2 regions of the Bariatricus sp. TF06-38A genome follow, and region 1 is predicted to be linked to the other one. Evidence: predicted binding sites of a transcription regulator. Region 1 holds the regulator's gene; the other holds the start of a gene.
The links. Region 1 encodes Rex, which represses fermentation and respiration genes when NADH is low (regulators of the CRP and FNR family bind a similar motif). Its sites were predicted from a motif close to ATTGTTAANTANTTAACAAT; they were not measured.

Region 1 (16,495 bases):
ATAAACAAGTCTGCCGATCTTAAGGATCTCCTCTACACTTTCTTTCGCTACCGGAAAGCCAAGTCTTGACATTCCTGTATCGATCTTAATGTGCAGATATGCCTTCTTCCCCATACGGTATGCGGTCTCATCCGCAAGCTTCGCAAGCTCATAGCTGTAGGTTGTCATGCGGATCTCATGACGGATCATCTCTTCCATCTGGTCCGGGAAAATACATCCCAGGCAAAGAATCGGCTTCTGAATGCCGGCTTTTCTGAGTACAACACCTTCATCCAGAGTTGCGACCGCATAGCCCCAGACATAGTCCACATCTTCCAGCATTCTTGAAATCGGCACCGCTCCATGACCATAACCATCTGTCTTGATGACCACGACCATCTTGGTTCCTTTTTCTATATTTGCATGCATCATTTCCATGTTATACATCACCGCATCCAGATCGATCACCGCACGCAGTCTGCTGTATTTCTTCATTCTGTCATATCCTCCAATTCCTTAAGTGTTCTGCCGAGCATTTTCAAGAGATCACCCGCAAGCACACTGTAAGAGCCAAGTTCTTTTCTGGCATGATCTCCGCACAGGCCATGCAGATAAACGCCAAGCACAGCGGCATCATCCGGTCTCATATGCTGTGCCATAAGTCCGGTGATCATTCCTGCAAGCACATCTCCCGATCCGGCCTTTGCCATTGCCGCATTACCGGTGGTATTGATCATAAGCCTTCCCTCTGGCGCTTTCACAAGTGTCCTGCTGTCTTTCAGTACACAGACAGCATGGACTTTTTCTGTATATTTCCTTAATAGCTCTCTTCTGTTGTCTTTTAATTCCTGTACGCTGTATCCGGTCAGTCTGGACATTTCTTTCATATGTGGAGTAAGTACATATCCGGAAGGATTCATCCGAATCTGTTCGGTCCCCCACTCATCGGTCTTTGCCAGAAGGTTCAGTCCGTCCGCATCAATAACAGCCGGGGTTTTATTATTCTCAAGCACCTTTTTCAGTAATTCCTCCGAATGCGGTCCCATACCGAGTCCGCATCCAATACAGAGCACATCCGCCCATTCCAGCAAATCCGGAAGTTCTTCAAATGATTCTGTCTCATCCAGAGAATAGGTCGTCATTACCGCCTCCGGTAAAAGTTCCTGTAAGATTGCCCGGTTACTTTCCTCCGTATAAATCCGGACAAGACCTGCTCCCGAAAGATATGCTGCCCTGGCACTTAAATATGCTGCACCGGACATTCCTTTGCTTCCGGTAATCATCAGAACCTTTCCATAAGTCCCTTTATTAGAATCCGGTTTCCTTTGCGGCAGCATTGCCGGCACATCGGATTTTTCAAGTGCCATGCAGATTTCTTCTTCCGCAAAAAACTCCGGTCTGGTAATTCCGATCGGCGCTGTAACAAGCTTTCCTGTATACTCACATCCCGGATATAGGATCTGTCCCATCTTCTGAAACGCAAAGGTCACTGTAAGATCTGCTTTAAATGCCGTTCCAAGCACTTTTCCATCATCCGAACGGATCCCTGAAGGAGTGTCGACTGCCACCTTACAGGCAGTCATCCGATTCATCTGATCAATCACCTCTGCGTATCTGCCTTTTATTTCACGGGATAGGCCAATACCGAATACGGCATCTATAATAACACTATATTCTTTCTGTGGCAAACTGTTTCCTACAGATATTCCCAGATTTTCCAGAATTTTCATCTGGATTTTTGTTTCTTCACTACGATGGTCATAATTTCCGACCAATACTACATCTGGATGATTTCCTTCTTCTACGAGCATCCTTGCAATTGCGAATCCGTCACCACCGTTATTGCCACTTCCACACACGACCAATGCTTTCGACAAATCTATGTCTTCTGCTTTCATCGCAGCCACACACTGAAGTGCCGCCCGTTCCATCAGGACAAGGGACGGGACCTGCATCTTCTGTATCATTCTCTGATCCGATCTTCTCATCTGATCTGCTGTCAGTATTTCTTTCATATCCGGTCTCCCATACATTTAATTTTCAAAAAGGTGCAGGAAAAAATTTTCCTGCACCTCTGCCTTCTGGTCTGCTTTGCCTACTTTCCTTCATGTTCTTCATTGTATCTGGTGATATTATAAGATAATCTCATCAGACTTTCAGACAAATGAACATTCTCAACAATAATATTATCCGGCAGATTCAGATCTGTATGCGCAAAATTCCAGATAGCCTTAACTCCATTATCTACCAGGAGATTGGCAACCTCTACTGCTTTTGTCTTCGGAATCGTAAGAACCCCGATCTCAATATCGTTTTCTTTCACAAAATCCTTCAATTCATCCATCATACGGATCTCAACTCCACGGATCGTCAATCCGGCAAGCCTTGGGTTTACGTCAAACAGCCCTTTTAAAACAAATCCCCGATTTTCAAATGCTGCATAATTCGCCAGTGCCTGTCCAAGATTTCCTGCTCCAATGATAACGAATTTATGTTTCTCGTTCAGTCCAAGGATCTTACCTATCTCTGTATAAAGATACTTTACATTATAGCCATATCCCTGCTGTCCAAATCCACCAAAATTATTCAGATCCTGACGGATCTGTGAAGCAGTTACTTTCATTCTTTTACTTAATTCATTGGATGATATCCGTTCGACTCCGCTCTCCAGTAGTTCCCCTAAATAACGATAATACCGCGGAAGTCTCCTTATTACTGCCTGAGATATTTCTCTTGATGCCACTTTCACTTCCACCTTCCTATTTTTTGACTCATTATTTTTAATTATATAAGAATCTAGTGAAAAAGTCAAATTTTATAGTTGTTTTTTGTCGTATTTCAGCTATAATTATGTTACTGTGAGCAGTAACATAATTGCCACTTTAACAGGAGGATATAAAAATGATACTGGCATGTCATAATCTGTCAAAAAGTTTTGGGGATCAGGTCATCGTAAAAGACGGATCCTTTCATATAGAGAACCATGAAAAAGCTGCTCTTGTAGGTCTTAACGGAGCCGGCAAATCCACGATCCTCAAGATGATCGTAGGACAGCTTTCTCCCGATGCAGGGACGGTTGTTCTTACCAAAGGCAAAACTCTCGGCTACCTTGCACAGCATCAGGAGATGGAAAGCGGCAATACCATTTATGAAGAAGTCCGCACGGCAAAAGCCGAAGTCATTGAGATGGAAAAGCAGATCCGTACAATCGAGATAGAGCTTCCGTCTCTTTCCGGAGATGCTCTTGAAGCACGTCTTGCCACTTATCAGAGACTGACTTCTGCATTTGAGCACGCAGACGGTTACGCTTATAAAAGTGAGCTTACCGGCGTTCTAAAAGGTCTCGGATTTACAGAAGAAGAATTTACTAAACCCGTAGATTCTTTATCCGGTGGTCAGAAGACCCGTGTATCTCTTGGCAAACTCCTTCTTACCAAGCCTGACGTCCTGCTTCTGGATGAACCAACAAACCACCTGGATATGAACTCCATCGCATGGCTGGAAACCTATCTTCTGAATTATCCGGGTGCTGTTCTTATCGTATCCCACGACCGCTATTTCCTGAACCGTGTGGTTACAAAGGTGATTGAAGTCGAGCAGGGACAGCTTCATACTTATATGGGCAATTATTCTGATTTTGCTGTCAAAAAAGAACAGCTCAGAGAAGCCAGATTAAAAGAATACTTGAATCAGCAGCGTGAGATCAAACATCAAGAAGCCGTGATTGAAAAGCTCCGTTCATTTAACCGTGAGAAATCCATCAAGCGTGCCGAAAGTCGGGAAAAAATGTTGGACAAGATGACGCTTGTAGACAAACCGATGGAGATCAACACTGACATCCATCTGAAGCTGGAGCCTTCCCGTGTCAGTGGCAATGATGTCCTTTCTGTCAAAGGATTAAGCAAAGCCTTTCCGCCACAGACACTTTTCACCGATATCAGTTTCGAGATCAAGCGTGGGGAACATATAGCCATCATTGGCGACAACGGAACCGGAAAAACTACGCTTCTCAAGATTCTGAACAATGTGATCCAGGCAGACAGCGGTTCCTTTACACTGGGTGCCAATGTGGAGATTGGTTACTACGATCAGGAACACCACGTCCTTCATATGGATAAGACGATCTTTGAAGAAATTTCCGATGATTATCCGACACTTACCAACACACAGATCCGGAACATGCTTGCGGCTTTTCTTTTTACCGGAGATGATGTTTTCAAGCTGATCGGTGATTTAAGTGGTGGTGAAAGGGGACGTGTATCTCTGGCAAAGCTGATGCTCTCCAATGCAAATTTTCTGATCCTCGATGAGCCAACCAATCATCTGGACATCACTTCCAAGGAAATTCTTGAGCGGGCTCTGAACGATTATACCGGTACGATACTTTATGTATCCCACGACCGTTATTTCATCAACCAGACTGCCACCCGTATTCTGGAACTGACCGGCAATACCTTTGTAAATTATATCGGCAACTATGATTATTATCTGGAGAAAAAAGATCTTCTGACCCCGGCTGTTTCCACAGCTGCTTCCGAAGACGCACCGGCGCAGGTTTCCGAATCCAAACTAAGCTGGCAGGAGCAGAAAGAAGAACAGGCACGTCTCCGTAAAAGGCAGAACGACCTGAAGAAAACAGAAGAACGTATCGGTGTTCTGGAAACACGTAATGGCAAAATCGATGAACTGATGATGCAGGAAGAAGTCTATACAAATTCTGTTAAATGCCAGGAACTGGCAAAAGAAAAAGCAGCAAACGAAGCAGAACTCGAAGAACTCTATGAAAAATGGGAAGAACTAGCTGAATAAGCCGGTTCTTCCCATTTTCCTGTCAGAGATACGCCCTTCATGCATTCCCTGCTCTTTTTATAATCTTTCTGCAATCGCTTTAATAAACCCTTCACTGTTCAGTACATGTACCTCCGGAAGAGTTGTGATCATTGCCAGATCCTTTGTCATATAACCCTCTTCAATCGTATCAATCGTTGCTTTTTCCAAACGGTCTGCAAAATCCATCAGTTCCTGGTTCCCATCCAGTTCTCCTCTCTTGCGCAAAGCTCCTGTCCATGCAAAAATTGTTGCAACAGAGTTTGTTGAAGTCTCTTCCCCTTTCAGGTGTTTATAATAATGACGCTGTACTGTTCCATGTGCAGCTTCATATTCATAAAAGCCTTCCGGTGATACCAGTACAGATGTCATCATGGCAAGTGAACCAAATGCTGAGGAAACCATATCACTCATCACATCCCCGTCATAATTCTTACATGCCCAGATATAACCACCCTCTGACTTCATTACACGGGCTACCGCATCATCGATCAGTGTGTAGAAATATTCAATTCCCGCTTCGTCAAAAAGGTTCTTATACTCCGCATCAAAGATCTCCTGGAAGATATCTTTGAAAGTATGGTCATATTTTTTGGAAATGGTATCTTTTGTTGCAAACCAAAGATCCTGCTTTGTATCCAGTGCATAACTAAAACAGCTTCTTGCAAAACTTTCAATCGATGCATTGATATTGTGCATTCCCTGGATAATACCTGCTCCATCGAAATTATGGATCAGCTCTCTTGTCTCTGTTCCGTCAGGTGCCGTGTAGACCAGCTCTGCCTTTCCAGGTCCCGGAATCTTCATCTCGGTTCCTTTATATACATCCCCATAAGCATGACGGGCAATCGTGATCGGCTTCTTCCAGTTCTTTACACATGGTTCAATTCCTTTTACCACGATCGGAGCACGAAATACCGTTCCATCCAGAATCGCACGGATTGTTCCGTTCGGACTCTTCCACATCTCTTTGAGTCCATATTCTTTTACTCTTGCCACATTCGGTGTAATGGTCGCACATTTGACTGCTACTTTGTACTTCTTTGTTGCATTAGCCGAATCAACTGTAACTTGGTCATCTGTCTCATTGCGGTGTTCCAATCCAAGATCATAATAATCTGTCTTAAGATCGATATACGGCAGAAGAAGATCATCTTTTATCATCCTCCAGAGAATTCTGGTCATCTCATCTCCGTCCATCTCAACAATCGGTGTCGTCATCTGAATTTTACTCATAACTTCGTCTCCTTTTTGGCTATTTTTCTTCGATATGCAGGTTCTCCATAACATGCATAATATGGATCGTTGCCAGATTGCCGGCTTTTTCCGCGTCCTTCGCCTTGATGGCATTCAGGATCTCGTTATGCTCACCAATCGACTTGATCGCACGCTCTTCTGTCTTAACGGAAGTCCTTCTTGCAAGCTGTACATATTTGTGAAAATCTGAAAGCACATGATCCAGAATCCTGCTCTGTGATGCCTCATACAGAATCTGATGGAATCTTCCATCCAGCTCTGTCAGCTGATCGGAATGTCCTTTATCCATATGATACTCGGATAAAAGAATGATCTCATCCAATTCTTCCAGCTGCTCCTGTGTAATATGTTCTGTTGCCCAACGGACGCATAATCCTTCCAGCATGGAACGAATCATATAAATATCATGTACATCCTTATCGGAAATACCGGTAACATAAGCTCCTTTATTTGGGATGATGTTCACCAGTCCCTCCAGTTCCAGCTGTCTAAGTGCCTCTCTTACCGGTGTACGGCTAACTCCAAGTTCCTTCCCCAATGTTGCTTCCCTGAGTTCGTCATTTTCTTCATACTTACCTTTCAGAATGTCATCTCTGATGGTCTGAAAAACCTGACTTCTCAATGAATACTCTTCCATTTTATCTCTCTCCTGAATTTCGTTAGATTGTAATCCCCTTTTCGTCACAGATTCTCTCAATCTCCCGGATCAGTTCCTGATCTGTGAGTACGGTCACACGGCCGGATTCATATTCCGCGTCAACCCACTTCTTCAATTCTACAACTAAAATGGAATTCTTGTCTACCTGTTTCTCATTTTTCAGGTGATAATATGTATTTATCCAGTGTGCAATACCTGCAAGACCGGAAGTATTTGACACAGCAACCAGCGGTGGACGGTTCAGAAACTTGCCGGTATCAAACACATTGTAGATTTCTTCGTTCTTTAACAGTCCGTCTGCATGGATCCCCGCACGGGTTACATTGAAATTCTTTCCGACAAACGGGGTACGCGGCGGAATCTGGTATCCAATCTCTTTTTCATAATATTCTGCCAGTTCAGTAATCACCGTTGTATCCATACCATCCAGCGTTCCGCGAAGCTGCGCATATTCAAAAATCATCGCTTCCAGCGGCGTATTGCCGGTACGTTCACCGATTCCAAACAAGGAACAGTTCACACCACATGCTCCATAAAGCCAGGCCGTTGTTGAATTGTTGACTGCCTTGTAAAAATCATTATGTCCGTGGAATTCGATCAGTTCACTCGGTACACCTGCATGTACTCTGAGTCCGTAAATGATACCCGGAATGGAACGAGGAATCACAGCCCCCGGATAGTTGACTCCGTATCCCATTGTATCACAGACACGGATCTTCACCGGAATCTGATATTCTTCCATCAGATGCATCAGTTCCAGACAGAATGGAATGACAAATCCATAAATATCCGATCTGGTAATATCTTCCAGATGACATCTTGGACTGACACCGGTCTCCAGACATTCACGTATAACTGACAGATAATGTTCCATCGCCTCTCGTCTTGTCATCTTCAGTTTATAAAAAATATGATAATCCGAACAGCTTACCAGAATTCCGGTTTCCTTCATTCCCAGATCTTTTACCAGCTCAAAATCCTTTTTATTTGCACGGATCCAGCTTGTGATCTCCGGGAACTTATAACCTCTTTCCATACATTTATATACAGCATCCCGGTCTTTCTTGCTGTATAAGAAAAATTCACTCTGACGAATCTTCCCCTGCGGACCTCCAAGCCTGTGCATATAATCGAAAATGGTTACAATCTGATCCGTTGAATAGGGTGCTCTCGACTGCTGTCCATCCCTGAATGTCGTATCCGTGATCCAGATCTCATCCGGCATACTGTGCGGTACAATACGATCATTAAACGCAATCTTCGGAATCTCATCATAATGAAACAGGTTCCGGAACACATTCGGTGTGTCCACGTCTACCAGCGGGTACATATGCTCCTCAAGTTGCAATAAATTTGTATGCTTATCCAGATAAACCTTCCTATTTTCCATAACCGTCACTCCCTGACCTGTATTTTTGTATTATTGTATACAACTATACCTTCGATGTCAACCCCATTTTCCTCATTTCGTGACTTTAACACAGTATTTCATTCAATTAAAGTGCTAATTGGTTAAATTTCCATATTTTTTCATCTATATCTCCCGTCTTTAACAAGCACCCAATCACATTTGCAGTCTCTATCCCCTCTCCCTCACTATGAAGCAGTCCTGCCCTTTTTACCAATACCGTTCATTGGCCGGGCGAGAAAAAGAATCTCTTTCAATCCTATTTTGTGCAATGGAGATGAAACTCAAAAATTATGGAAGCCTCTGCTGACATAATTTTCGCCTTCAGAGGTTCATCGGAATGGTTTGCACAACCTGGATTGGAAGAGATTCTTTTTCTCGCCCGCCCTAACAACCTTATTTTCAAAAAAAGACAGCCTCATCCCTCACCAGGGGATAAGACTGTCCTCTTAAACATTCTAATATAACTTCGCACTGATCAGCTTCGGTCTGAACCCGGCTGCCTCCAATGCCGCAATGATCCGGTTCTTATGATCGGTTCCAAATGCTTCCAGTGTCACACGAAGCTCCACAGCCGCATTCCGGTTAATACTTACAAACTGATTATGTTCCAGTTTGATCACATTTCCCTGCTCTTCTGCAATCGTCTGTGCCACTTTTACCAGTTCACCCGGTTTATCTGGAAGAAGTACCGATACAGAGAAGATACGGTCTCTCTGGATCAGCCCGTGCTGTACAACTGAAGACATGGTAATAACATCCATGTTCCCGCCACTTAAGATAGATACTACTTTCTTACCTTTCAGATCCAGCTGTTTTAAAGCTGCAACGGAAAGAAGACCGGAGTTTTCTACTACCATTTTATGGTTTTCCACCATATCAAGGAATGCTCCGACCAGTTCATCGTCTTCTACAGTTACGATCTGGTCTACATTTTCCATGACGTATGGGAGGTTCTGTTCCCCGACTTTTTTTACTGCTGTACCATCTGCGATCGTGTTGGCACTTGGAAGTGTTACGGTATGTCCTGCTTCGATTGCAGCAGTCATACTTGCTGCTTCTGCCGGTTCCACACCGATCACTTTGATCTTTGGATTCAGCATTTTTGCAAGTGTAGATACACCTGTGATCAGTCCGCCGCCCCCGATCGGTGCAAGGATATAATCAACGGTCGGGAGTTCCTGGACAATTTCCATTGCAATCGTTCCCTGTCCGGTAGCTACATCCAGATCATCAAACGGATGTACAAAAGTATATCCGTACTCTTCTGCAAGCTCATAGGCCTTTGCACAGGCATCGTCATAGACATCTCCGTGTAAAACAACCTCGGCGCCATAGCTTTTGGTACGGTTTACCTTGATCAGCGGAGTGACAGTTGGCATAACAATCGTCGCCTTACATCCAAACGCTTTTGCCGCATATGCCACACCCTGCGCATGGTTTCCTGCTGAAGCTGTGATCAGACCTTTTGCACGATCTTCCTCAGAAAGTGTGCTGATCTTGTAATAAGCTCCTCTTAATTTGTATGCACCTGTGTACTGCATATTTTCCGGTTTCAAATAGACCTTCCCCCCGGTCTGGCTACTGAGATACTCACTGTAGATAAGCTTTGTCGGACGTGTCACACGTTTTACGATCTCGCTTGCTTCTTCAAATTTTTCCAATGTCAGCATATTATTATTCTTCTCCTTCTTCCTTCTTTTCTTCTGTTGTAAATAATGCCTGTACAAATTCGTCGGAATCGAATTTCTGCAGATCATCGATTGTCTCACCGACACCTATATATTTAACAGGAATTCCAAGCTCTGCCTGAATTGCAACTGCAATTCCACCTTTGGCCGTTCCATCCATCTTAGTCAGGATAATTCCTGTAATATCCGCAACATCACTGAATTCCTTTGCCTGTGAAAGTGCATTCTGTCCGGTCGTTGCATCCAGAACGACCAAAGTTTCCCTGTATGCTTCCGGATATTCTCTTTCCAGCACACGGTTAATCTTCTTCAGTTCCTCCATCAGGTTCTTTTTATTGTGAAGTCTTCCGGCTGTATCCACCAGAAGGATATCTGCCTTTCTCGCTTTTGCAGCCGCTACCGCATCATAAACGATGGCTGCCGGATCTGCACCTTCCTGTCCGCCGATCAGATCTGCATCCGAACGATGTGCCCATTCCTTTAATTGATCGCCCGCAGCTGCACGGAAAGTATCTGCTGCAGCAAGCACAACTTTCTTGCCCTGACCTCTCATCTTACCGGCAAGTTTTCCGATAGTAGTCGTCTTTCCGACTCCATTTACTCCGATCACCAGAACAACAGAAGTCTGGTTTTCAAATTCATAAGCTGTCTCGCCTACATCCATCTGCTCTTTGATACTGTCGATCAGGAGCTGTCTGCACTCAATCGGCTCTTTGATATGCTGTTCTTTTACTTTTTTACGAAGATCATCAAGAATCGCGTAAGTCGCTTTTACCCCCAGATCTCCCATGATCAGAACCTCTTCCAGTTCCTCATAAAAGTCCTCATCTATCTTTGAAAATCCATGAAAAATACTGTCCATTCCAGACACGATATTATCGCGCGTCTTGTTAAGTCCTGCTACCAGACGCTTAAAAAATCCCATTTTTTCTTCTGCCATCATATCCTCCTATCCACTACTTTGTAAGCTCATCTTCCAGAAGATCCACAGATACCAGCGTTGATACCCCTTTTTCCTGCATAGTGATCCCATACAGCCGGTCTGCCGCTGTCATCGTACCACGACGGTGTGTAATGACGATAAACTGTGTATTTTTCGTCAGCTTGTGCAAATACTGTGCAAATCTCGTGACATTAGAATCATCCAGTGCCGCCTCGATCTCATCCAGCAGACAAAACGGGGAAGGTTTCAGATTCTGGATTGCAAACAGCAGCGAAATCGCCGTCAACGCCTTTTCTCCACCGGAAAGCTGCATCATATTCTGAAGTTTTTTACCCGGCGGCTGCGCAATAATCCGGATTCCGGCTTCCAACACATCCTCATCATCCATCAGTTCCAGAGTTCCTTTTCCACCACCGAACAGTTGTTTAAACACCTGATTAAACTCCTGGCTGATCTTTGCAAACTGCTCAGTAAACTGCTTGCGCATCGCCTCGTCCAGCTCTTCAATGATCTTCTTGAGCGTTGCTTCTGCCTCTACCAGATCATCATGCTGCGTTTTCATAAATTCATACCGCTCGGAAAGATTTTTAAAATCTTCGATCGCATTGACGTTCACCGATCCGAGTTTCCGGATCTCCGTCTTTAATTCCTGGATCCGCCTTCGCATCTCGGCAGGATCTGTCAGACTCTCATCCCGGATTTCCAATGCATGATTATACGTCAGTTCGTACTCTTCCCACATATAATTGATCTGCTTTTCCAAAGCTTCCTCGTAGCCTTCTTTCTTGCTGGTAAGCCGGAAGGATTCTTTATCAAGCTCTGCCATATGAGCTGCCAGATCTTCTCGCTTTTTCAGGAATGCCTTATGCTTCTGATTCAGTTCTTCCCGCTTTTTCTGCGATTCTTCGATCTCTTTGTTGATTTCCTCAAATAATTCCTTTGAATTCTCTATCGTCTGCCGGATCTCGGTAATCTGTGCTTCTTTTTGCTCTATTTCACCGTGATTCTCTCCTTTGCTTGCATTTAAAGTGGCAAGCTCTTCCTGGAATTTTCCCATCTCTTCCCGGATACGGACAAAATTCTCCTCGATAAAATCTTTTTTCTGCTCCAATGCAGCAAAACTGAGGTGAATATTTTCATTTTTGCGCACTTCTGTCGCTTCTGCCTCACGCTCTTTTTCCAGCCACTTCTGTGAGCTTTCCATCTGGCGTGTCAGCTCGTCCTCCAGTTGCTGGCTGGTCTCCAGTTCCATTTTGATTGATTCTTCGTTTTCCTCGATCTCATGAACCTGTTCTTCCAGTTTTTTGCGCTCCGCATAAATTCCTTCTGAATTTTCTCTGGTCGCATTTTGACGGCTTTTTACCTGGTCCAGATTCATCTTCGCAGTATTTTGAACCACATAGTCATTCTGCAATTCCTGCTGGATCTCTTCCACCTTTGCATACAGCGCCGTCCGCTTCTCCTTTGCGGCCGCAACTTCTGCTTCCGATTTCTGGAGTTCTGTTTTCAGACGCACAACCGTCTTTTCCAGTTCTTCAATCTCACGTCTTCTGCTGAGCAGATTACTGGAATTCTTAAATGCTCCACCACTCATTGCTCCGCCAGGATTGATCAGATCTCCTTCCAGCGTAACGATACGCAGAGACTGACGATACTTTCTTGCCAGACGGATCCCGATATCAATGTTGTCTGCCACAAGCGTTCTTCCAAGAAGATGCTCTGCAAGAGATGTGAATTTATCTTCTACCGTTACCAGCTTATCCGCCGTGCCGATCACCCCCGGCTCGCGAAGGGCTTCTGCCCTGACAAATCCCTGTCCCCCACGAATCGCTGTCAATGGAAGGAAAGTTGCACGTCCATACCGGTTCTGCTTCAGATAACCAATCATTTTTTTTGCAGTCTCTTCGTCTGCAGTAACGATATTCTGGATACTGCCTCCAAGTGCGATCTCCACCGCAGTCTCATATTTTTTATCTACTTTGATCAGATCCGCCACAACCCCCAGGATTTTCGGCTCACGGCTTTTCTGCTCCATCACACGACGGATACTGTTCCCATAACCATCGTAACGCTCCGTAAGGTTCCTCAGAGACTCCAGACGAGAGTACTCCCTGTGATAAGCATTCTGCCTGTTTCGCAGGTTTTCATTTGCCTGTCCGATCTCTTTTTGCAGTCCGGCAATCTCTGTTTCATAGTTTTTGATCTGTTCTACAGAATCCGTGATCTTCCCTGATACTGCTTTCAGTTCTTCCGTATACTGCGCGGCAAGTTCCTGTTGCCTCTGTACATCACTCTCCGCTTCTACCAGACGTTTGTAAAGCAGTGCCCGGCGTACCTTGATCTGTTCAAGCGTCGTTTCATAATGCTGCAGCTTTGCCTTCGTGGATGCACGGTTATTCAGAAGCTCACGGATATCGTTCTGATTCTTTTCAATCTCCACTGTCATCTCTGCAATCCGGCTCTGCAGGGCAGTCAGCTCCTCTCCTGCCTGCTTTTGTCTCTCAGATGCAGCTGCAAGATGTCTGTCGATCTCTGCTTTTTCTTCTTCCAGTTCGGATTTCTGCCTTTCACGGTTTGCAAGCTCTGCCTGAATATCGTTTGCGCGTTTTTCATAGTGTTCATCATTCATACGGACACTGTTGATCTGCTCTTTTAAAAGCTCGATCTGGTTTTCCAACTGCTGCTTCAGAAGTGTTGTCTCATTTCTCTGGCTTTTTGCATGCTCAATTCCGGCGTCGATCTCATCTACTTCCTGCTCGATCTTCTCATACTGTGCCTTCATATCTTCATGCTTTTTGCCGGCTTCAGTGAGTTCATCCTGCGCAATCTTCAGCTTCTCATCGTTTTCCCGGATCTGCCCCTTCAGACGTTTCATCTCCACCAGGAACATATTGATGTCATAATGCTTCAGTTCTTCTCTCTTTTTCAGATATTCCTTCGCTGTCTCCGACTGTTTCTGAAGCGGACCAAACTGCTTTTCCAACTCTCCCAAAATATCATTGACACGGACCAGATTGCTCTGCTCTTCTTCCAGTTTGCGAAGAGATAACGCCTTGCGGCGCTTAAATTTGACAATCCCGGCCGCCTCATCAAAAAGCTCTCGTCTCTCTTCCGGCTTACCGCTCAGGATCTTGTCAATCTGTCCCTGTCCGATGATCGAATATCCTTCTTTTCCGATACCTGTATCATAAAACATCTCATTGATATCTTTGAGCCTGCAGACACTGCCATTGATCAGATATTCACTTTCCCCCGAACGGTACAACTTTCTTGTGACTTTAACCTCTTCAAACTCCACCGGGAGTTTGTGATCTGAATTATCCAGTGTGATCGCAACCGATGCGTAGCTGAGGGGTTTCCGGTTTTCCGTACCGGAAAAAATAACATCCTGCATCGTACCTCCACGGAGCTGCTTCACCTTCTGCTCTCCGAGTACCCAGCGGACGGCATCCGCCACGTTACTTTTCCCACTTCCGTTCGGTCCGACGATTCCGGTGATCCCGTTATGAAATTCAAAGACAATCTTATTTGCAAAAGACTTGAATCCCTGTACTTCAATACTTTTTAAATACATGCTTCACCTACTGTACCTTTCCTTCTTTCAGCTTCAGGATTGCCTGATAAGCCGCTTCCTGTTCGGCAGCCTTTTTGGTCCTTCCGATACCACATCCAAAGGCTTCTCCGCCGATCACAACCTCTACACGGAAGGATTTATTGTGGTCCGGTCCCTCTTCTCCTACCAGCTGGTAGACAATTCCTTTTTCCTGACCGCCCTGTACCATTTCCTGCAGGATAGTCTTGCTATCATAAAAGAGCCGTTTCCCTTCCAGGTCGTTTAAAATATATTTTAAAATAAACTCTTTCGCATTAGCAAAACCACCATCCAGATAAATCGCACCAATCAGTGCTTCCAATGCATCCGAGGTAATAGACTCTCTGAATCTTCCACCGGTCGCGTCCTCACCTTTCCCAAGCAACAGATAACTTCCAAGTTCCAGATCCCGCGCACAAAATGCAAGTGCCTTCTCGCATACCATGCTTGCTCTTAACTTAGTCAGTTCTCCTTCCGGCATTGTCTGGTTCTCGAAAAAAAGATATTCGCTTGAAATCAGTTCCAGAACAGCATCTCCAAGGAATTCCAGACGTTCATTACAGTCTGCCTTCTTCATATGCTTTTCATTCACATAAGAGCTGTGCGTCACAGCATGTCTGAGCAAATGGCTGTCCTTGAAATTGTAGCCGATTTTTTCTTCCAGTTCCTTTACATTTCTGCTCATGATTGCTCCTCCAATTTTAAAAAAGGACACTCCCCAAAAATGGGGATGTCCCCTGTAATCATTTTCCCTAGTTAACAGCGTTCTTGATCTGTTCTACAGCATCACCTACTGTTGCGATCTTTTCTGCATCTTCATTTTCAATTTCGATATCAAATGCATCTTCAATTCCCATAATAATCTGGAAAATATCAAGCGAATCAGCTCCCAGATCATCTACAAATGTAGTGTCCATCGTAATTTCATCCGGGTTACATCCCATCACATCAACAATAATGTCTTTCAGTTTTTCAAATTCCATAATTCTTAATCCTTTCTGAGCTTATTCCTGTGCGGATTTTTCTTCCGCCTGAATACATTCTTTGATCTTTTCATTGATTCCTTCTTCTTTGAAGGTTACGCACTGCAAAATTGAATTGCAGACTTCTTTTGCCTTGGAACTGCCGTGTGTCTTTACTACCAGACCGGTGAGTCCAAGCAGTGGTGCTCCACCGTACTCACTTGCGTCAAAATCCTTCATAGTCTTTTTCAGCACCGGCTTAACCAGAAGTCCACCGATCATGCCGCGGAGATTCTGCTTCATACCACCTTTAATCTTGCTTACAAGAACCGATGCTACTCCTTCATAGAGTTTCAGAATCACGTTGCCGGTAAATGCTTCACAGACGATAACATCTGCCTGTCCGTGAGGGATTTCTCTCGCTTCAATGCTTCCGATAAAGTTAATATCCTTACATTCTTTCAGCATAGGAAAAGTCTCCTTGACCAGGGCATTACCCTTTTCTTCCTCAGCTCCGATATTGACGATCGCAACCTTCGGATTCTTGACTCCCATAATATGTTCCATATAGATCGAACCCATCTTGGCAAACTGCACCAGATGTGAAGGTCTTGCATCTACATTCGCCCCACAGTCGATCAAAATGGAGAATCCTTTTTCTGTCGGGATCAGTGGTGCAAGCGGTGGCCTTTCCACCCCTTTGATACGTCCAACCAGAAGCTGTCCCCCGGCAAGAACCGCACCGGAACTTCCTGCTGAAACAAAAGCGTCAGCTTCTTTATCCTTCACCATCTTAAGACCTACCACAATGGATGAGTCTTTCTTTCTACGGATCGCCATAACCGGCGGTTCTGCTGTCTCAATTACTTCCGATGTATGAACAACCGAAATCTGTTCTTTATTATATGTGTACCCGGAAAGTTCCTGATTGATGACATCTTCTTTTCCGACCAGGATCACATGGATCGCATCTGACTTCCCGACCGCCTCGACCGCACCTTTGATGATCTCATGCGGTGCGTTGTCTCCGCCCATTGCATCGACAACAACTTTTGTTATTTCTTTCATACTGTTACCTCCCAGCATTACTAAACCAATTCTACTAGACATGACCGTAAAAATCAATAATATTTAGCAGATTTAGGAAAATTAGAAAAAAGAAAAGGAGTTAAGCAATA
Region 2 (16,495 bases), on a different contig from region 1:
TTCTTCTGGTGAAAATCCGGTTGTGCCGCATACCAGGGCTTTTTGGTGTTTCACTGCGAGGGAGAGTACCTCCAGACTGGTTTCTCTGGTAGAAAAATCGATGATGACTTGACCGGATCCGCACCGAATGTTCAGTAAGCTATGATTCCAATTGTAAGAACTAAAAAAGCATGCTATACTTACGGCAGATGAAAAACTGACAGGATAAGACAACAAAGGAGAGACACATGAATTCTAATTTTGAATATTATAAAGTTTTTTATTATGTGGCGAAGTATGAGAACCTTACAAAGGCATCCAGCGTTCTGAAGACGAGCCAGCCGGCGGTGACGAGAACGATACACAACCTGGAAAATGAACTGGGATGCCGGTTATTTACCAGAAGCAAATCCGGCATGAAGCTGACACCGGAGGGAAGAACCTTTTACAGCTATGTATCGGCAGGGTGCGCCCAGTTTTTTAAAGGGGAAAATGATCTGAGCAATCTGATCAGTCTGGAGAACGGGACAATCTATATCAGTGCGACTGAGACAGCCTTGCACTGCTTCCTGTTCCGGGCAATGGGAGAGTTCAACAGCATTTATCCGAACGTACATTTCAAAATCTTAAATAACAGTACCATGGACTCGGTCAACGCGGTAAAAGAAGGAAAGGTAGACCTTGCATTTGTGTCAACGGATCTGCAGGTAAATAAGCCGCTCAGGATGAAGAAACTGCGGGAATACCATGAGGTGCTGATCGGCGGCAGTCGTTACATAGAATTAAAAGGAAGAAAGATTTCATTGGAGGAGCTTTCGACTTATCCCTGGATCAGCCTGACTTCGGAGGCACTGACCAGAAAATTCCTGAATAATTATTTTGCAGATCATGGTCTGCAGTTTTTGCCGGATATGGAGCTTGCGACGACAGACCTGATCTTGCCGGCAGTCCGTCACAATCTTGGAATTGGATTTGTCCCGGAAGAATTTGCCGAAGAAGAGAAGAAGGCAGAAAATGTATTTGAAATCGAAGTGGAAGAGAAGCTTCCGACCAGAAATATTATTCTGATCTATGATACTGAGTATCCTCAGAGTATTGCATCGAAGGAGTTTCAGAAGTTTCTGAGCAGTCAGAAGAACTAAAGAAGAAATAGATTTTCAAAGTGGATTGTGCAAATCGGTATCCTTTGTAGCCGGGATGTGTATCTGCAAAGAAAAATATAAGGAGAATGCCCCGGAATTTTTTATGTGTGGATCATAATTCCGGAGCATTTTTATATTTGTAAGTATAAAGTTATAAAGTAGAATTTTGGATTAGAAAACGATTGATATTATTTATGCCATTCCCAGTTTCTGATTTCTTCCAGATCCTGTCCATATTCAGCGATGTACTGCTTGTGCTCAACCAGTTTGTCGTTCATCTTCTGAATCAGGAATGATCCCTTATTGCCAAGCTGTGGCAGATGCATGATTGCATCTTTTACAAGGTTGAAACGGTCAATCTGGTTCTGTACACGCATGTCAAATGGAGTAGTGATCGTACCTTCTTCCTGATATCCATGAACAGAAATGTTGTGGTTGTGACGTTCGTATGTCAGCTCATGAATCAGTGTCGGATATCCGTGGAATGCAAAGATAACCGGTTTATCTTTTGTGAAGATTGCATCGTATTCTGCATCACTTAATCCGTGTGGATGTTTGTGGTCTGATTCCAGTTTGAACAGGTCAACTACATTGACAACGCGGATCTTGAGCTCTGGCATTTCATCACGAAGGATAGTAACAGCAGCCATAACTTCAAGAGTAGGAGTGTCACCGCAGCAAGCCATAACAACATCTGGTTCTTCACCGCAGTCATTACTTGCCCATTCCCAGATACCGATACCCTGTGTACAATGCTTTACAGCCTGTTCCATAGTCAGCCACTGGCAGCTTGGATGTTTAGACGCTACGATTGCATTGACATAGTTCTTACTCTTGATGCAGTGGTCGAAGCATGAGAGTAAGCAGTTTGTATCCGGTGGTAAATACATGCGGACAACGTCTGCCTTTTTATTGGCAATGTGATCCAGAAATCCTGGATCCTGATGTGTAAATCCGTTATGATCCTGTTGCCATACATTAGATGTCAGGATAAAGTTCAGCGAAGCAATCGGCTGTCTCCATGAAAGCTGGTTGCAGACCTTCAGCCATTTTGCATGCTGTGCTGCCATAGAGTCAACGATACGGATGAATGCTTCATAGCTTGCAAAGAATCCATGACGTCCTGTCAGAAGATATCCTTCCAGCCATCCTTCACACATATGTTCACTTAACATACCGTCCATGATACGTCCGTCTCTTGCAAGGCAGTCATCAGTGTCAAGCAAGTCTGCCTGCCAGTCACGTTTCTGTTCTTCAAATACTTTGTACAGACGGTTGGACATACTTTCATCTGGTCCGAAGATACGGAAGTTCTTACTGTCTTCATTTAATTTGAAGATGTCGCGGATGTATCCGCCAAGTTCGATCATATCCTGTGCTTTTGTCTTGCCAGGTTCTACTTCGATTCCGTATGAGCGGAAATCTGGAAGACGAAGGTCTTTCAGAAGAAGTCCGCCATTTGCATGCGGGTTTGCACCAAGACGGGCATCTCCCTTTGGAGCAAGTTCTGCAAGTTCCGGAATCAGACGTCCTTTTTCATCGAAGAGTTCTTCTGCATGGTAGCTTTCCAACCATTCTTTCAGAAGGTCAAGATGTTCTGGTGATTCCATAGAAAGCGGTACCTGATGTGCACGGAAAGATCCTTCAATCTGGAGTCCGTCAACAACCTTTGGTCCTGTCCATCCCTTTGGAGTACGAAGAACGATCATTGGCCAGAACGGACGGGTAGGATCATTGTTTTCACGGGCATTTTTCTGAATTGCTTTGATTTCTTCGATGCAGGCATCCATAGTCTCAGCCATTTTTCTGTGCATAGTCATCGGATCATCACCTTCTACGAAGTAAGGTTTCCATCCGCAGCCCTTGAAGAAGTTTTCTACTTCCTCATGAGAAATACGTGAGAAAATGGTCGGGTTACTGATCTTGTATCCGTTCAGATGAAGGATTGGAAGAACAGCACCGTCTGTGATCGGGTTCAGAAATTTGTTGGACTGCCATGAAGTAGCAAGCGGCCCTGTTTCAGCTTCACCGTCACCGACAACAACTGTAGCGATAAGATCTGGGTTGTCCAGAACAGCACCAAAGCCGTGAGCAATTGAATATCCAAGTTCTCCACCCTCATTGATAGAACCTGGTGTTTCTGGAGCACAGTGACTCGGAACTCCGCATGGGAATGAGAACTGCTTGAACATTTTCTTCATGCCTTCCTCATTCTGGCTGATGTTCGGATAAACTTCACTATAAGAACCTTCCAGATAAGTGTTGGCGATCAGGAAGTTTCCGCCATGTCCTGGACCGGAAAGAAGAATCATATCCAGATCATAACGTTTGATGACACGGTTGCAGTGTACATAGATGAAGTTTTGTCCAGGTACGGTTCCCCAGTGTCCGACGATTTTTTTCTTGATCTGATCCATGGTCAATGGCTTTTTCAGAAGCGGATTATCAAGAAGGTATAACTGACCGGCTGACAGGTAGTTGGCAGCACGCCAGTAGGCATTCATTTTGTTGAGCAGTTCATCAGATAATGGCTGCTTTTCAAGACATAATTTATTGTCTTCCATTTTTGTACCTCTCTCTTTCTCTAGTTCATTTTTGTTATTTTTTTAACTGAGTTCATCATATCATGAGTAAAAGATAACGTAAAATAGCAATAATGAATTATATTCATATCAAAATGTTATGGATAGGAAGAGGAGGAGTTCCTTAATTTCGTAATAGGTGGTAGACATTGTGGAAAAATTGAAGTATAATTACGAATAGCTGTTTTTATGTAAGATTTTTGAATAAAGTGTTTAAAATGTTAATGTTTTGACGGAGAAAAACAGTGTATATAATGTAGATTGACAGTTTTTTAGTGAGGGAGAATTTATTATGAAGACTACTCTGATTATTATGGCAGCAGGAATCGGTTCAAGATTTGGAACAGGAATCAAGCAGCTCGCCAAGATGTCTCCGAATGGGGAGATCATTATGGATTACTCTATTTATGATGCAAAAGAAGCTGGTTTTGACAAGGTTGTATTTATTATCAGAAAAGATATTGAAGAAGAATTCCGTTCTGTAATCGGGAATCGTATCGGAGATCAGATCGAGGTGGAATATGTATATCAGGATCTTGCAGATATTCCAGCTGGTTTTGAAGTTCCGGAGGGACGTACCAAACCTTGGGGAACCGGTCAGGCAGTCCTGTGCTGTAAAGATGTAGTAAAAGAACCGTTTGTGATCATCAATGCAGATGACTATTATGGAAAGGAAGCGTTTAAGCTTCTCCATGATTACTTGATTGCGCACGCAGAGACAGCAGATAAGATGCAGATGGGAATGGCTGGTTTTATTCTGAAGAATACGGTTAGTGAAAATGGAACAGTTACCCGCGGCGTATGTGTGGTAGATGAAAATGGAATGCTTGAACAGATCCATGAGACGACTGGAATCAGTATCCAGGCTGACGGGGTACACTGCGACAGCGAAGCGGTTCAGAAATGGATCACACCAGATTCTAATGTATCCATGAATATGTGGGCTGGTTATCCGGATTTCATTCAGGTTCTGGATGAGAGATTCGCAGAATTTTTAAAAGATGAAGCAGGAGATCCTTTGAAAAAAGAATATCTTCTTCCAAATATTGTAGGAGATCTTTTAAAAGAAGGAAATGTGGATGTAAAGGTTCTGGAAACACACGATAAATGGATCGGTATTACTTATAAAGAAGATACAGAACTTGCACAGGCCGGATTCAAGAAGATGACAGAAGATGGCGTTTATCCGGAAAAATTGTGGAATTAAAGAACAGAAGAGGAAAAAAACTATGAGTGAGTTGAAACAGTTAGAAATGCAAAAAGATGATGAGATGGAGATTGATCTCGGAGAAATTTTTCATTTGCTGATGAATAAATTGTGGATAATTGTTTTGTGTTTTATCATAGGAGCGACACTTGCGTTTGGTGGTACGAAACTGCTGATCACACCGAAATATTCCGCTTCCTCAATGATTTATATCTTAACAAAAACAACAAGTGTGACATCCCTTGCAGATATTCAGATGGGTACGCAGCTTACAGCAGACTTTGAGATTTTGGCAACGAGCCGTCCTGTTCTCGAAGAAGTAATTGAAAAATTAAATCTGGATTATACATATGAAGAGTTAAAAAGTATGATTCAGACAGATAATCAGACAGATACCCGTATTTTGAGATTTACTGTTTTGGATGCAAACGCTAAAGAAGCAAAGAAAATTGCAAATGAACTTGCGGATGTGACAGCTGAGAGAGTGGCATATGTAATGTCCAGTGACAAGCCGAAGGTTGTTGAAGAAGCTGTTGTGCCAAAATATCCTTCTTCACCGAATACTAAGAAGAATACTGCAATGGGTGGACTTGCATTTGCGTTTGTGGCAGCTACTGTTATTGTACTTCGTTATCTCATGAATGATACAATTCAGACAGAAGAAGATATTAAAAAATATCTTGGACTTCATATGCTTGCAGCGATTCCGACAGAAAAGAGGGAATCGATTTGAAAGACAGGACAAGAAAGATTATTGTTGCGGTGTTGCTTGTGATAGCAGTCTGCTGTGCAGGTTATCTGATTTGGTATTACGCCACGGCGGCAAAGACGAAGCAGTCGTATGATGATGCAAAAAAGCTGGCAACGGAAAATGTGAAACCGTCAAAAACAGATAGTGATGACGGAGAGCAGACAAAGCCGGAGATACCGGTTGATTTTACTGCTCTTCAGGAAAAAAATCCGGACATTTACGCATGGATTAAGATTGATGGAACAACCGTTGATTATCCGGTTTGCCAGAATAATGAGGATGATAATTATTATCTATCTCATACCTGGGAACGGGTAGAAGCGGCGGATGGTGCTATTTTTACACAGGCATGCAACAGTAAGAATTTTACAGATTTCAATACGGTTATTTACGGACATCAGATGGGTGAGGGTGTAGATACCATGTTTCATACACTGGATCGTTATCTGGAAGAAGGATATATTGAAAAATATCCAAATGTGATCATTTATACACCAGATCATGTTCTGACTTACCGGATTTTTGCGGCAGTTATTTATGATGACCGTCATCTGATCAACTCTTTCAATTATGTAATGGATGACCAGAGACAGGCTTTCCTGGATTCACTTCAGGATTCCAGAGACCTGAGAAGCCGTTACAGTGATATCGAAAGCGTAGGAACAGAAGACCGGATCCTGTCGCTCAGTACCTGTGTGACGGGAGAATCAAACCATAGACTTCTTGTGGAGGCGGTTCTGACAAATGAAGAATAGAAATCTGGTAATCGTGATACTTGCAGTTATCTGCGCAGGGCTGTTGGCAGGTGTCGTTTATACGGTTACAAAAGGGAAAAGCGGTACGCAGAAAAAACAGGAGGCATCGGCAGAAGCGGGTGCAGACGAAACGGAATCACAGTCCGGAATCATCGAAGAAGACGGAAAGAAATACAAACTCAACCCGGATATCAAGACCGTTCTGTTCATGGGTGTTGACAAGGAAGAAAAAGCAGATCTTGGTAATAACCCGGGAGAAAACGGACAGAGCGACAGCCTGAATCTTCTGGTCCTTAATAAAGAAGAGAAGACGGCACAGATCATTCAGATTTCCAGAGATTCTATGGTGGGAATCGATATTTATGATGTGACAGGTAACAGGCTGATGACGGAAAATGGGCAGATCGCACTTCAGTACGCATATGGGGACGGGGCAGAAGAGAGCTGCCGTCTGACATCTGAGAAGGTATCAGAACTTATGTATGGCGTGAATGTGGATTCTTATTTTTCACTGACGCTGGAGGGGCTGGTTGCAGCAACTGATGCGGTTGGAGGAATTACTCTTACCGTGCCAGAAGATTATACAGCTGTTGATCCTGCATTTGAAAAAGGTGCAGAAGTTACTCTTAATGGGGAACTTGCTGAAAAATATGTCCGTAAAAGAGATATTGAAGTCCTTGACAGTAACAATCAGCGCATGGAACGTCAGTCACAGTTTATGGATGCTCTGATCGAGAAGATGCAGAGTATTCAAAGCGAAACAGAGTATCTTTCTCTGTACCAGAAATTGGAGGATTATATGACAACAAACATGACTGCGGATGAGATGGAAGAGCTGACAGATTATAAGATTGCAGAGGACACCGTGAAAGTTCCGGGTGAGATTATTGAGAAAGACGGACATGCGCAGTATCTGGTAGACAATAAAGAATTAAAAAAAATAATATTAAAAATGTTTTACAAAATAATGTAATTGTAGTATAGTATAGCTTGATATAGCGAATATCAAATAAACTATGTGAGGAGGTCAAAGAAAATGAAGTCAAGAATCTTAAAGACAGTTGGTCTTATTGCAGCTATGGTATCCTGCATCGGAATGACGGCATTTGCAGCACCAAGTCCGGCAGCTTCTACAGTTGTTACAGCTGTAAGCAGCGCAACAGATACAGATGGTAATGCAGTGAATGTTTCTATCACATCTGAGATCCCGACAGAATACACACAGGCAGTTGCAGACATTAAGACTGAAGCAAAATTGAAAGAAGTAATTGGGAGCGATTTTAATGCGAATATGACAGTTGCTGATGTTAAGGAAGTTACAGCGCCGGAAGGAGCTAAATTCCCACTTAAGATCACATTCGTAATGAAAGGCGTAACAGCTTCTTCTAAAGTTCAGATTCTGCATTACAATAGATCAGCATCAGCTTGGGAGAAGATTGATACAACTGTTGCAGATGGAACAGTAACAGGTACATTTAGTTCACTGTCACCGGTTGCATTTGTTGTTGACAAGACAACTCTTACATCCGCTACAGGAACAGCTACTTCACCGGCTACAAGCGCAACAGCTGTATCAGCAGTTGCAGTACTTGGACTGGCAGCAGTAGCAGCAGCATTCGGTCTTAAAAAGAAAGCTGTTAGATAATACAAACATATGTTGAAAACGCTTCTTTGTGGCGGGAGTCACCGTGAGGGGCGTTTTCTTTTTGACAGGAGAGATACGTTTTGATGTTGGTAGATATTCATTGTCATATTCTTCCGGGAGTAGATGATGGAGCACCGGATATGGAGACTTCCAGAGCAATGATACGGGATGCCTATGAGCAGGGAGTACGTTATATCATTGCGACTCCGCATTACAGACCGGAGATGTTTGAGCCTTCCATGAAAAAGGTGATCCGAGTATACCATGAACTTCGCGATTATGCTGAAGAAGTTGGAATTGGACTGAGGCTTGGCTGCGAGTATTACCGGAATGAGCAGATGATCCGGCATCTTGATAAGAAGCTTCGGCCGACGATGCTTGGAAGCAGATATGTTTTGACAGAGTTTTCAACCAATGACAGTTTTGTCACGGTCCGTAATTACATTTATGAGCTAATCACCAAGGGATATCGACCGATCGTTGCACATGTTGAAAGGTATTTTTGCTGTCAGGAACCGGAGAGAATCCAGGAACTGAAAAAACTTGGAGCACAGATCCAGATAAATGCAGATTCCGTATTGGGATATGAAGGACATACGATTAAAAAGTTCTGTGCCGGCCTGATGAAAGATGATCTTGTGGATTTTATAGGATCAGATGCACACAATCTGGAGGGGCGGAAGATGAACCTCGGGAAGTGTGCCACTTACGTCAGAAAAAAGATGGGACAGGATTATGCGGAAGAGATTTTTGTAGATAATCCAAGACGGATATGGAAGAGCAGATAAAGAGATTCAGATAGCCCCGCGTGGGGAAGAAAGCAGGTGTTTTGTTGAAAAAGGTTAATTTATCGATTGAAAAGAAAAGCTACGGGGTGCGTGAATCAATCCGGACATTGCGTACCAATCTGCAGTTTTGCGGAGATGATAAAAGAGTCATTCTTGTAACAAGCTGTGTGCCGAGAGAGGGGAAAAGCTCTGTTTCTGTTGCGCTGGCAGAATCAATTGCAGACATGGGAAAATCTGTTATTCTTGTTGATGCGGATATTAGGAATTCTGTTATGGCATCGAAACTTCAGATTACCGGTGCAGATAAAGGGCTGTCACACTTCCTCTCCGGACAGTGTGTGCTTGCAGATGTGATTATGGCGACAAATATTCCGAAATTTCATATTCTTCTTTCTGGACCGGAGGCTCCGAATCCGACAGAGCTTCTGGAATCCAAACGTTTTACCGGTATGCTGGAGTCCATGAAGAATGTCTATGATTATATTATCATTGACTGTCCGCCGCTTGGTCTTGTTATTGATGCGGCAATCATCGGACATCAGAGTGATGGCGCGATCATTGTTGTCGAAGCAGGTAAGACCAAATACCGTTTGGTGCAGAATGTAAAAGACCAGCTGGAAAATTCGGGAGTGTCCGTTCTTGGTGTTGTCCTTAACAAGGTAGAGCGTAAGAACCAGAAGGGATATTATAACAAATATTATGGCTCACAGAAGTATGAGGGCTATTATGGACACAATGAAGAAACAAAAAATGCATAAAAGTGAAAATAACACTTGCAATTGTTAAAAGTTTCTGTTAAAATAATTATTGTTGTGAGTCTGCAAGATTTGTAAGCAGACATTTCAGATCGTTAGGAGGTGCAATCATGGCTAAATGTGCTATTTGTGAAAAGGGTGCTCATTTCGGAAATAACGTAAGTCACTCTCATAGAAGATCATCTAAGATGTGGAAATCTAACGTAAAATCCGTTAGAGTTAAAACGGAAAACGGCGGAACACAGAAAATGTACGTATGTACAAGCTGCCTGAAATCCGGACGCGTTGAAAGAGCTTAATCTGAGCGGAATGATGAGAACCGAAGCTTTTAAGCTTCGGTTTTTTGCGTATACGATGAACCAAATACGGAGCTGTCCAGATTTGTGCTCGCACAAAAATCTGATTGGATCTGTATTTGGCGAATGTACGACAGTGAACTGTTAAGTGAGCTGCCGTATAATCAGGCAGGTGTCAGCATGCCTGATTATCGGGCTGCATTGGTTGTAAAAGCATTGGAAATAGAGTATAATATTTTCAACGTTTAAAAATAGATTTATTGATATGAATTTTGAGAATTGGAGGATGGCATATGAAGGGAAGTATGAGTACTGATTTAGGAATCATCACGATCGATCCGGAAGTGATCGCAAAATATGCAGGATCTGTAGCAGTTGAATGTTTTGGAATTGTCGGTATGGCAGCTGTCAGCATGAAAGATGGTCTGGTAAAACTTTTGAAAAAAGAAAGCCTTACAAAGGGAATCCAGGTCGGAATCTCTGATGAGAATAAGATTACACTTAATTTTCATGTGGTCGTAGCTTACGGAGTAAGTATTTCAGCAGTAACAGACAATCTGATCAGCAACGTGAAGTATAAAGTTGAAGAATTTACAGGTATGAGCGTCGATAAGATCAACATCTATATCGAAGGCGTCCGCGTGATCGATTAATTAAGGAGGAACTTGTTGTGGCAACAAAGAGTATCGATGTAGAACTGCTTGCGAAGATGTTTCTTGCAGGCGCACAGAATATAGAAGCAAAAAAGGAATATATCAATGAACTGAACGTGTTCCCTGTACCGGATGGTGATACAGGAACCAATATGTCTATGACAATTATGGCGGCAGCGAAAGAAGTAACTGCACTGGAAGGCATGGATATGGCTTCTCTTGCGAAGGCAATTTCATCCGGTTCTCTCCGTGGTGCAAGAGGTAACTCCGGTGTTATTCTATCCCAGCTGCTCCGCGGATTCACAAAATCCATCAAGACGGAAAGCGAAATTGATGTACCTGCACTTGCAAGAGCAGCTGTACGTGCAAAAGAGACAGCATATAAGGCTGTTATGAAGCCGAAAGAAGGTACGATTCTTACCGTTGCAAAAGGGGTGGCTGAAAAGGCTCAGACACTTGCAGAGGAGACAGATGATCTGGAAGAATTTCTCCCGAAGCTGATTGAAGAGGCAGAGACTGTTCTGGCAAAGACTCCGGATATGCTTCCTGTATTAAAGGAGGCAGGTGTTGTAGATTCCGGCGGACAGGGACTTCTGGAAGTACTGCGCGGGGCATATGATGCATTCCTCGGTAAAGAGATTGACTACAGCGCACTTGCACCAACTCCTCAGGCTGTTAATGCAACAAAGGTTGAAACTGAGGGTACAGTGGATATCAAATTTGGATACTGTACCGAATTTATTATTCTCCTGGACAAAGAATTTACAGAAAAGGATGAAATAGAATTTAAGGCTTATCTGGAATCGATTGGTGATTCTATCGTATGTGTAGCAGATGAAGACGTTGTTAAGATACATGTTCATACGAACGATCCGGGACTTGCAATCCAGAAAGCACTTACTTATGGACAGTTATCTCGTATGAAGATTGATAATATGCGTGAAGAGCATCAGGAAAAGCTGATCAAAGATGCAGAAAAGCTTGCAGCAGCTCAGAAAGAGAAAGAAAAAGCCAAAGAGCCACGTAAAAAGGTCGGATTTATTGCTGTTTCGATCGGAGAAGGATTAAATGAAATCTTCAAAGAACTTGGCGTGGACTACATTATCGAGGGTGGTCAGACCATGAACCCGAGTACGGAGGATATGCTGACAGCGATCGATCATGTAAATGCAGACTATATTTACATTCTTCCGAATAATAAGAATATCGTAATGGCTGCAAATCAGGCGCGTGATCTGACAGAAGACAAGGATATTATCGTAATTCCGACAAAGACCGTTCCGCAGGGAATCACAGCAGTTCTGAATTACAATGCAGAAGAAGATGTGGATACAAATGAAGAGACGATGCTGGAAGCGATCAAATGTGTAAAGACAGGTCAGGTGACTTATGCTGTCCGTGATACCCACATCGATGATAAAGAAATCCATGAAGGTGATATCATGGGAATTGGTGATGCAGGTATCCTTGCAGTTGGCAAGTCTGTTGATGGTACTACAAAGGACATGCTGGCACAGCTGGTAAATGATGATTCTGAACTGATCAGTCTCTATTATGGAGAAGAAGTTTCCGAAGAAGAAGCAGAAAAGCTGACAGCAGAGATTGAAGAATTATATCCGGATATGGACGTAGATGCACACATGGGCGGACAGCCGATTTATTACTATGTGTTGGCGGTAGAATAGACTTATGAATGAGCAGTCAGAAATCCGTAATCTGAAAGGAATCGGGGCAAAAACCGAGGAACTGTTTCACAAGATGGGAATTTTTACCATCGGCGATCTGCTCCGTTATTATCCCAGAGGATATGATGTATATGAAGAGCCGGTGAGCGTAGGAGAGCTGGAAGAAGGAAAGATCAGCACGGTAAAAGGCGTGATATACGGAAGAGTACAGGTTGGAGGAGGAAAGCGTATGCAGATTACGACAGCATACGTAAAAGATCTGACTGGTACTTTGAAGGTGATCTGGTTTCGTATGCCGTTTCTGCGTAATACATTGAAGCAGGGAATGCCGGTTATCATAAGAGGACGGGTAGTTTCAAAAAAGGATCAACTGATTATGGAGCATCCAGAGTTATTTTCACCACCGGATAGTTACGATAAAAAGTGTGGAACTCTTCAGCCAATTTATCCGTTAACTGCCGGTATGACGAACAATGCGGTAGCAAAAGCGGTTAAAGGTGCGATGGAATATCTGGATCTCGTCTCTGATGATCTACCGAAAGATCTGCGCCTTCGATATCATCTGGCTGAGTATAACTATGCGATCCGCGGGATACATTTTCCACTGGATAAGGCAGAATTCTACCATGCAAGAGAGAGACTTGTATTTGAAGAATTTTTAGTTTTCGTGCTTGCTCTTCGCAGGACGAGGGAGCGAAATGAGCGTGCCGAAAACGGATTTGTGATAAAAAGGCGGTCGGAAATCGACCGCTTTCTTGCAAATCTGCCATATGAACTGACCGGAGCACAGAAGAGAGTCTGGGAACAGATCCAGGAGGAGATGTGCGGAAAGCTAGTGATGTCACGCCTGATCCAGGGGGATGTTGGCTCTGGCAAGACAATAGTAGCGCTTCTGGCTCTTCTTCTGGCGGCACTGAACGGTTATCAGGGCGCAATGATGGCGCCGACAGAAGTTCTGGCCAAGCAGCATTACGAATCAATCATAGAGATGCTGGAAAAGTATCAGATTCCGGTGAAAACCGAGCTCTTGACCGGGTCGATGACAGCAAAGGAAAAAAGGGAAGCTTATCAGAGGATTGCTGCGGGAGAAGTGCAGATTGTTCTGGGAACCCATGCACTGATCCAGGAGAAGGTGGAATACCAGAATCTGGCACTTGTTGTTACCGATGAACAGCACCGATTTGGTGTCCGTCAGAGAGAGGCACTTGCCGGGAAAGGACAAATTCCTCATATTCTTGTAATGAGTGCGACACCGATTCCTCGAACACTGGCAATCATTTTATATGGAGATCTGGATATTTCGGTGATTGATGAACTTCCGGCAAACCGTCTGCCAATCAAGAACTGTGTGGTGGATACCAGTTACCGACCGACTGCTTACCGCTTTATGCAGAAGCAGGTCGCCGAAGGAAGACAGTGCTATGTGATTTGTCCGATGGTAGAAGAGAGCGAGGCAATGGATGCAGAGAATGTTCTTGACTATGCGCAGCTTCTGCAAAGTGAGATGGGTGACAAGATCCGGATCGCTGCGCTTCATGGGCGGATGAAACAGGCAGAAAAAGACGAGATCATGGGAGCATTTGCAAAGAATGAGATCCAGGTCCTGGTGTCGACAACAGTTATCGAGGTTGGTATCAATGTGCCGAATGCTACGGTGATCATGGTGGAGAATGCTGAGCGTTTTGGGCTGGCGCAGCTTCATCAGCTTCGCGGGCGCGTAGGACGTGGCAGACACCAGTCCTATTGTATTTTTATGAGTGGTTCGAAGACGAAAGAGACAAAAAAACGACTTGAGATCCTGAACAAATCCAATAATGGATTTTTTATTGCGAATGAAGATCTGAAGCTTCGGGGACCAGGAGATCTTTTTGGAATCCGGCAAAGCGGATTAATGAATTTCCGGATCGGAGATGTGTTCCAGGATTCGGAGCTTCTGAAAAAAGCAGGAGAAGCATCGGGGGAAATCCTGAGGGAAGATCCACTGTTAGAAGGCGAAAAATATAAACTGCTTGGTGAAAAGCTTGCGGCATACATTTCGGGAAACAATCTGGAAACGACGTTGTAGATAAAAAGATAGTGGGCAAATTGTTCTGCCCACTATCTTTTTATTCATAAAACCAGTAAATAATAAATTTGTTAAGGGATGCTTCTTCACTGTATGAATAAGAAACCTGCCAAAGTCCATATAACTCACCCAGGTATCCTGCACCTTCTTCCATGAGGGTTTCATGCATTTCATCCACGACATCCTGATAGACTGCATCATCTGACATTTTAAATATCGTATAAGCCTCCTGGCTCTCAATCGATCTGTCGATCACTTCTCGCAACATACCAGGCTCATAGGTATCATAATACATGCCGTTCAGCTGATAATAGTTCAGATTTTCAGACTGACATGACGGATATACATAGTCCGTGCTGATCATATGTGTTTTTTCTAGCTCTTTTTCACTGCAGCAGAGATAATCGTAAGCAATCAGGTTCGGTATCTGATAGTCATTATCTTCGCCGAGAAAAATCGGATCTCCCCAGGTTGCATCTACATAATAATATTGATCATTGCACTGAACAATATTCCATGCATGGTCTGCGATGCCTCCATTTGGATCTGTAGTCTGTCCGGTTACATAGATACAGTAAATACCCAGTTGTTGCAGCAGATACTGGCAGCTTTTTGCATAGCCGGCACAAACCGATCTTTTTCCGACAAGAGCACTGTAAATATTCTGGTTATCCGGTGCATCAAGATCATAATCTACGTTATCTATGAGATAGGTGTAAATGTATTTTATCTTTTCGTATTCATCTGAAAGGTCTGAAATGCCAGAAAGACAGGTGGTTCTTGCCGATTCAATCTCCTGATTCCGTTGTTCTTTTTCTTCTCCCTCATAAAGATAATTGGGCTCTATTACTACATATCGGCTCTGTCCTTCAGACTGAGAATATTCTGTGGAAGTTGCATTTCCATCACACCAGAAAATTTCCGGTCTGTCATTTAACACATTCTGAAATACTTCATTTGCAGTATTCGCGTTGCTGCAATGCAGATAAATTTCTTTTTTATTTTCCTGGATACCCTGAAGAATTTCCCGGTAAACCGTTTGCTCTTCATCAGAAAGCTGTTCATAGTAGAATTCTCCGGTAACCTCTGCATCCGTAATTTTTTCCTGTTCATAAGGAACTTCTTCCGGCGCGGAACTCTCTGCTTTCGGAGTGGCTGACATTTGTCTGCCGATCAGGATTCCTCCGGATATAAGACAGAGACAGCCAAGTCCCAAAAGAATGAACGAAAAAAATTTCCCTGTTTGATGCATCTTTTTTCGCATAATCTATTTAATTCCTCCAAATACTCATCTGTATGTTTCATCATAACATACCCTTCATTTTTGCACAACACGGACATTTTTTACATATAATGTTTCTGACAGTATAAAAAGCCTTGAGGATATCAGATATGAGATTTTTGAAAGCCATGCAGACTTCTGATCGGGGAAATTTGCAGGTACAGATTACTTCGTCTATTGATTCTTTTCCTGTTCCAGATGCGTCAATCCGTATTTCCTATACAGGTATTCCTGAAAACACACTGGAAGAACTGACAACCGATAGCTCCGGACAAAGTGAAACCATTGAGCTTGACGCACCGCCTGTGGAGTATAGCCTGGATGTAACAAATGAAGAACAGCCATATGCGGAATATACCCTGGAAGTAAACGCTCCGGGATTCGAGCCGGTCAACATCGCAGGAACGGAAATACTGGCCGGTGTGACGGCAATTCAGAAGATTCGTCTGCGTCCACTTGTCACGGAAGACCAGACCCCGGAAATCTTTGTGATTCCTGCACATACTCTGTACGGTGTGTATCCGCCGAAAATCCCGGAAAACGAGATCAAGCCGGTAAACGAAACCGGTGAGATTGTGCTAAGCAGAGTTGTCGTGCCGGAATACATTGTTGTTCACAATGGCTCACCACGCGATTCTACCGCACAGAATTATTATGTAAAATATAAAGATTATATCAAAAATGTTGCTTCCAGTGAAATCTATGCAACCTGGCCGGAAAATACGATCCGGGCAAATGTACTGGCAATCATGTCTTTTACGCTGAACCGGGTTTACACCGAATGGTATCGCAATCAGGGCTATGATTTCACAATTACATCTTCTACGGCTTTTGATCACAAATGGATTCCGGAACGGAATGTTTTTGACTCCATTTCTACAGTGGTGGACGAACTGTTTGCAGATTATCT

Region 2: the regulator Rex is predicted to act here: its motif matches at 3,716-3,735, upstream of PG418_RS12250 (phosphoketolase family protein).

Annotation. Positions count from the first base shown of each region.
Region 1 is NZ_JAQFCE010000003.1:238,572-255,066, reverse strand. Features, by position in the region: gene alr (alanine racemase) at 1-474, opposite strand, end outside; gene PG418_RS05035 (NAD(P)H-hydrate dehydratase) at 471-1,994, opposite strand; gene PG418_RS05030 (redox-sensing transcriptional repressor Rex) at 2,075-2,722, opposite strand; gene PG418_RS05025 (ABC-F family ATP-binding cassette domain-containing protein) at 2,881-4,788, shown strand; gene PG418_RS05020 (NADP-dependent isocitrate dehydrogenase) at 4,846-6,042, opposite strand; gene PG418_RS05015 (GntR family transcriptional regulator) at 6,062-6,700, opposite strand; gene PG418_RS05010 (hydroxymethylglutaryl-CoA lyase-like TIM-barrel protein) at 6,723-8,111, opposite strand; gene ilvA (threonine ammonia-lyase) at 8,588-9,802, opposite strand; gene ftsY (signal recognition particle-docking protein FtsY) at 9,807-10,760, opposite strand; gene smc (chromosome segregation protein SMC) at 10,777-14,337, opposite strand; gene rnc (ribonuclease III) at 14,345-15,040, opposite strand; gene acpP (acyl carrier protein) at 15,108-15,338, opposite strand; gene plsX (phosphate acyltransferase PlsX) at 15,360-16,385, opposite strand.
Region 2 is NZ_JAQFCE010000016.1:19,317-35,811, forward strand. Features, by position in the region: partial or broken gene PG418_RS12240 (hypothetical protein) at 7-54, opposite strand; gene PG418_RS12245 (LysR family transcriptional regulator) at 228-1,121, shown strand; gene PG418_RS12250 (phosphoketolase family protein) at 1,310-3,685, opposite strand; gene PG418_RS12255 (nucleotidyltransferase family protein) at 3,996-4,910, shown strand; gene PG418_RS12260 (YveK family protein) at 4,933-5,643, shown strand; gene PG418_RS12265 (class B sortase) at 5,640-6,416, shown strand; gene PG418_RS12270 (LCP family protein) at 6,406-7,389, shown strand; gene PG418_RS12275 (hypothetical protein) at 7,453-8,061, shown strand; gene PG418_RS12280 (CpsB/CapC family capsule biosynthesis tyrosine phosphatase) at 8,145-8,849, shown strand; gene PG418_RS12285 (CpsD/CapB family tyrosine-protein kinase) at 8,894-9,607, shown strand; gene rpmB (50S ribosomal protein L28) at 9,715-9,903, shown strand; gene PG418_RS12295 (hypothetical protein) at 10,027-10,149, shown strand; gene PG418_RS12300 (Asp23/Gls24 family envelope stress response protein) at 10,194-10,553, shown strand; gene PG418_RS12305 (DAK2 domain-containing protein) at 10,571-12,238, shown strand; gene recG (ATP-dependent DNA helicase RecG) at 12,243-14,303, shown strand; gene PG418_RS12315 (transglutaminase domain-containing protein) at 14,344-15,567, opposite strand; gene PG418_RS12320 (peptidoglycan-binding protein) at 15,696-16,495, shown strand, end outside.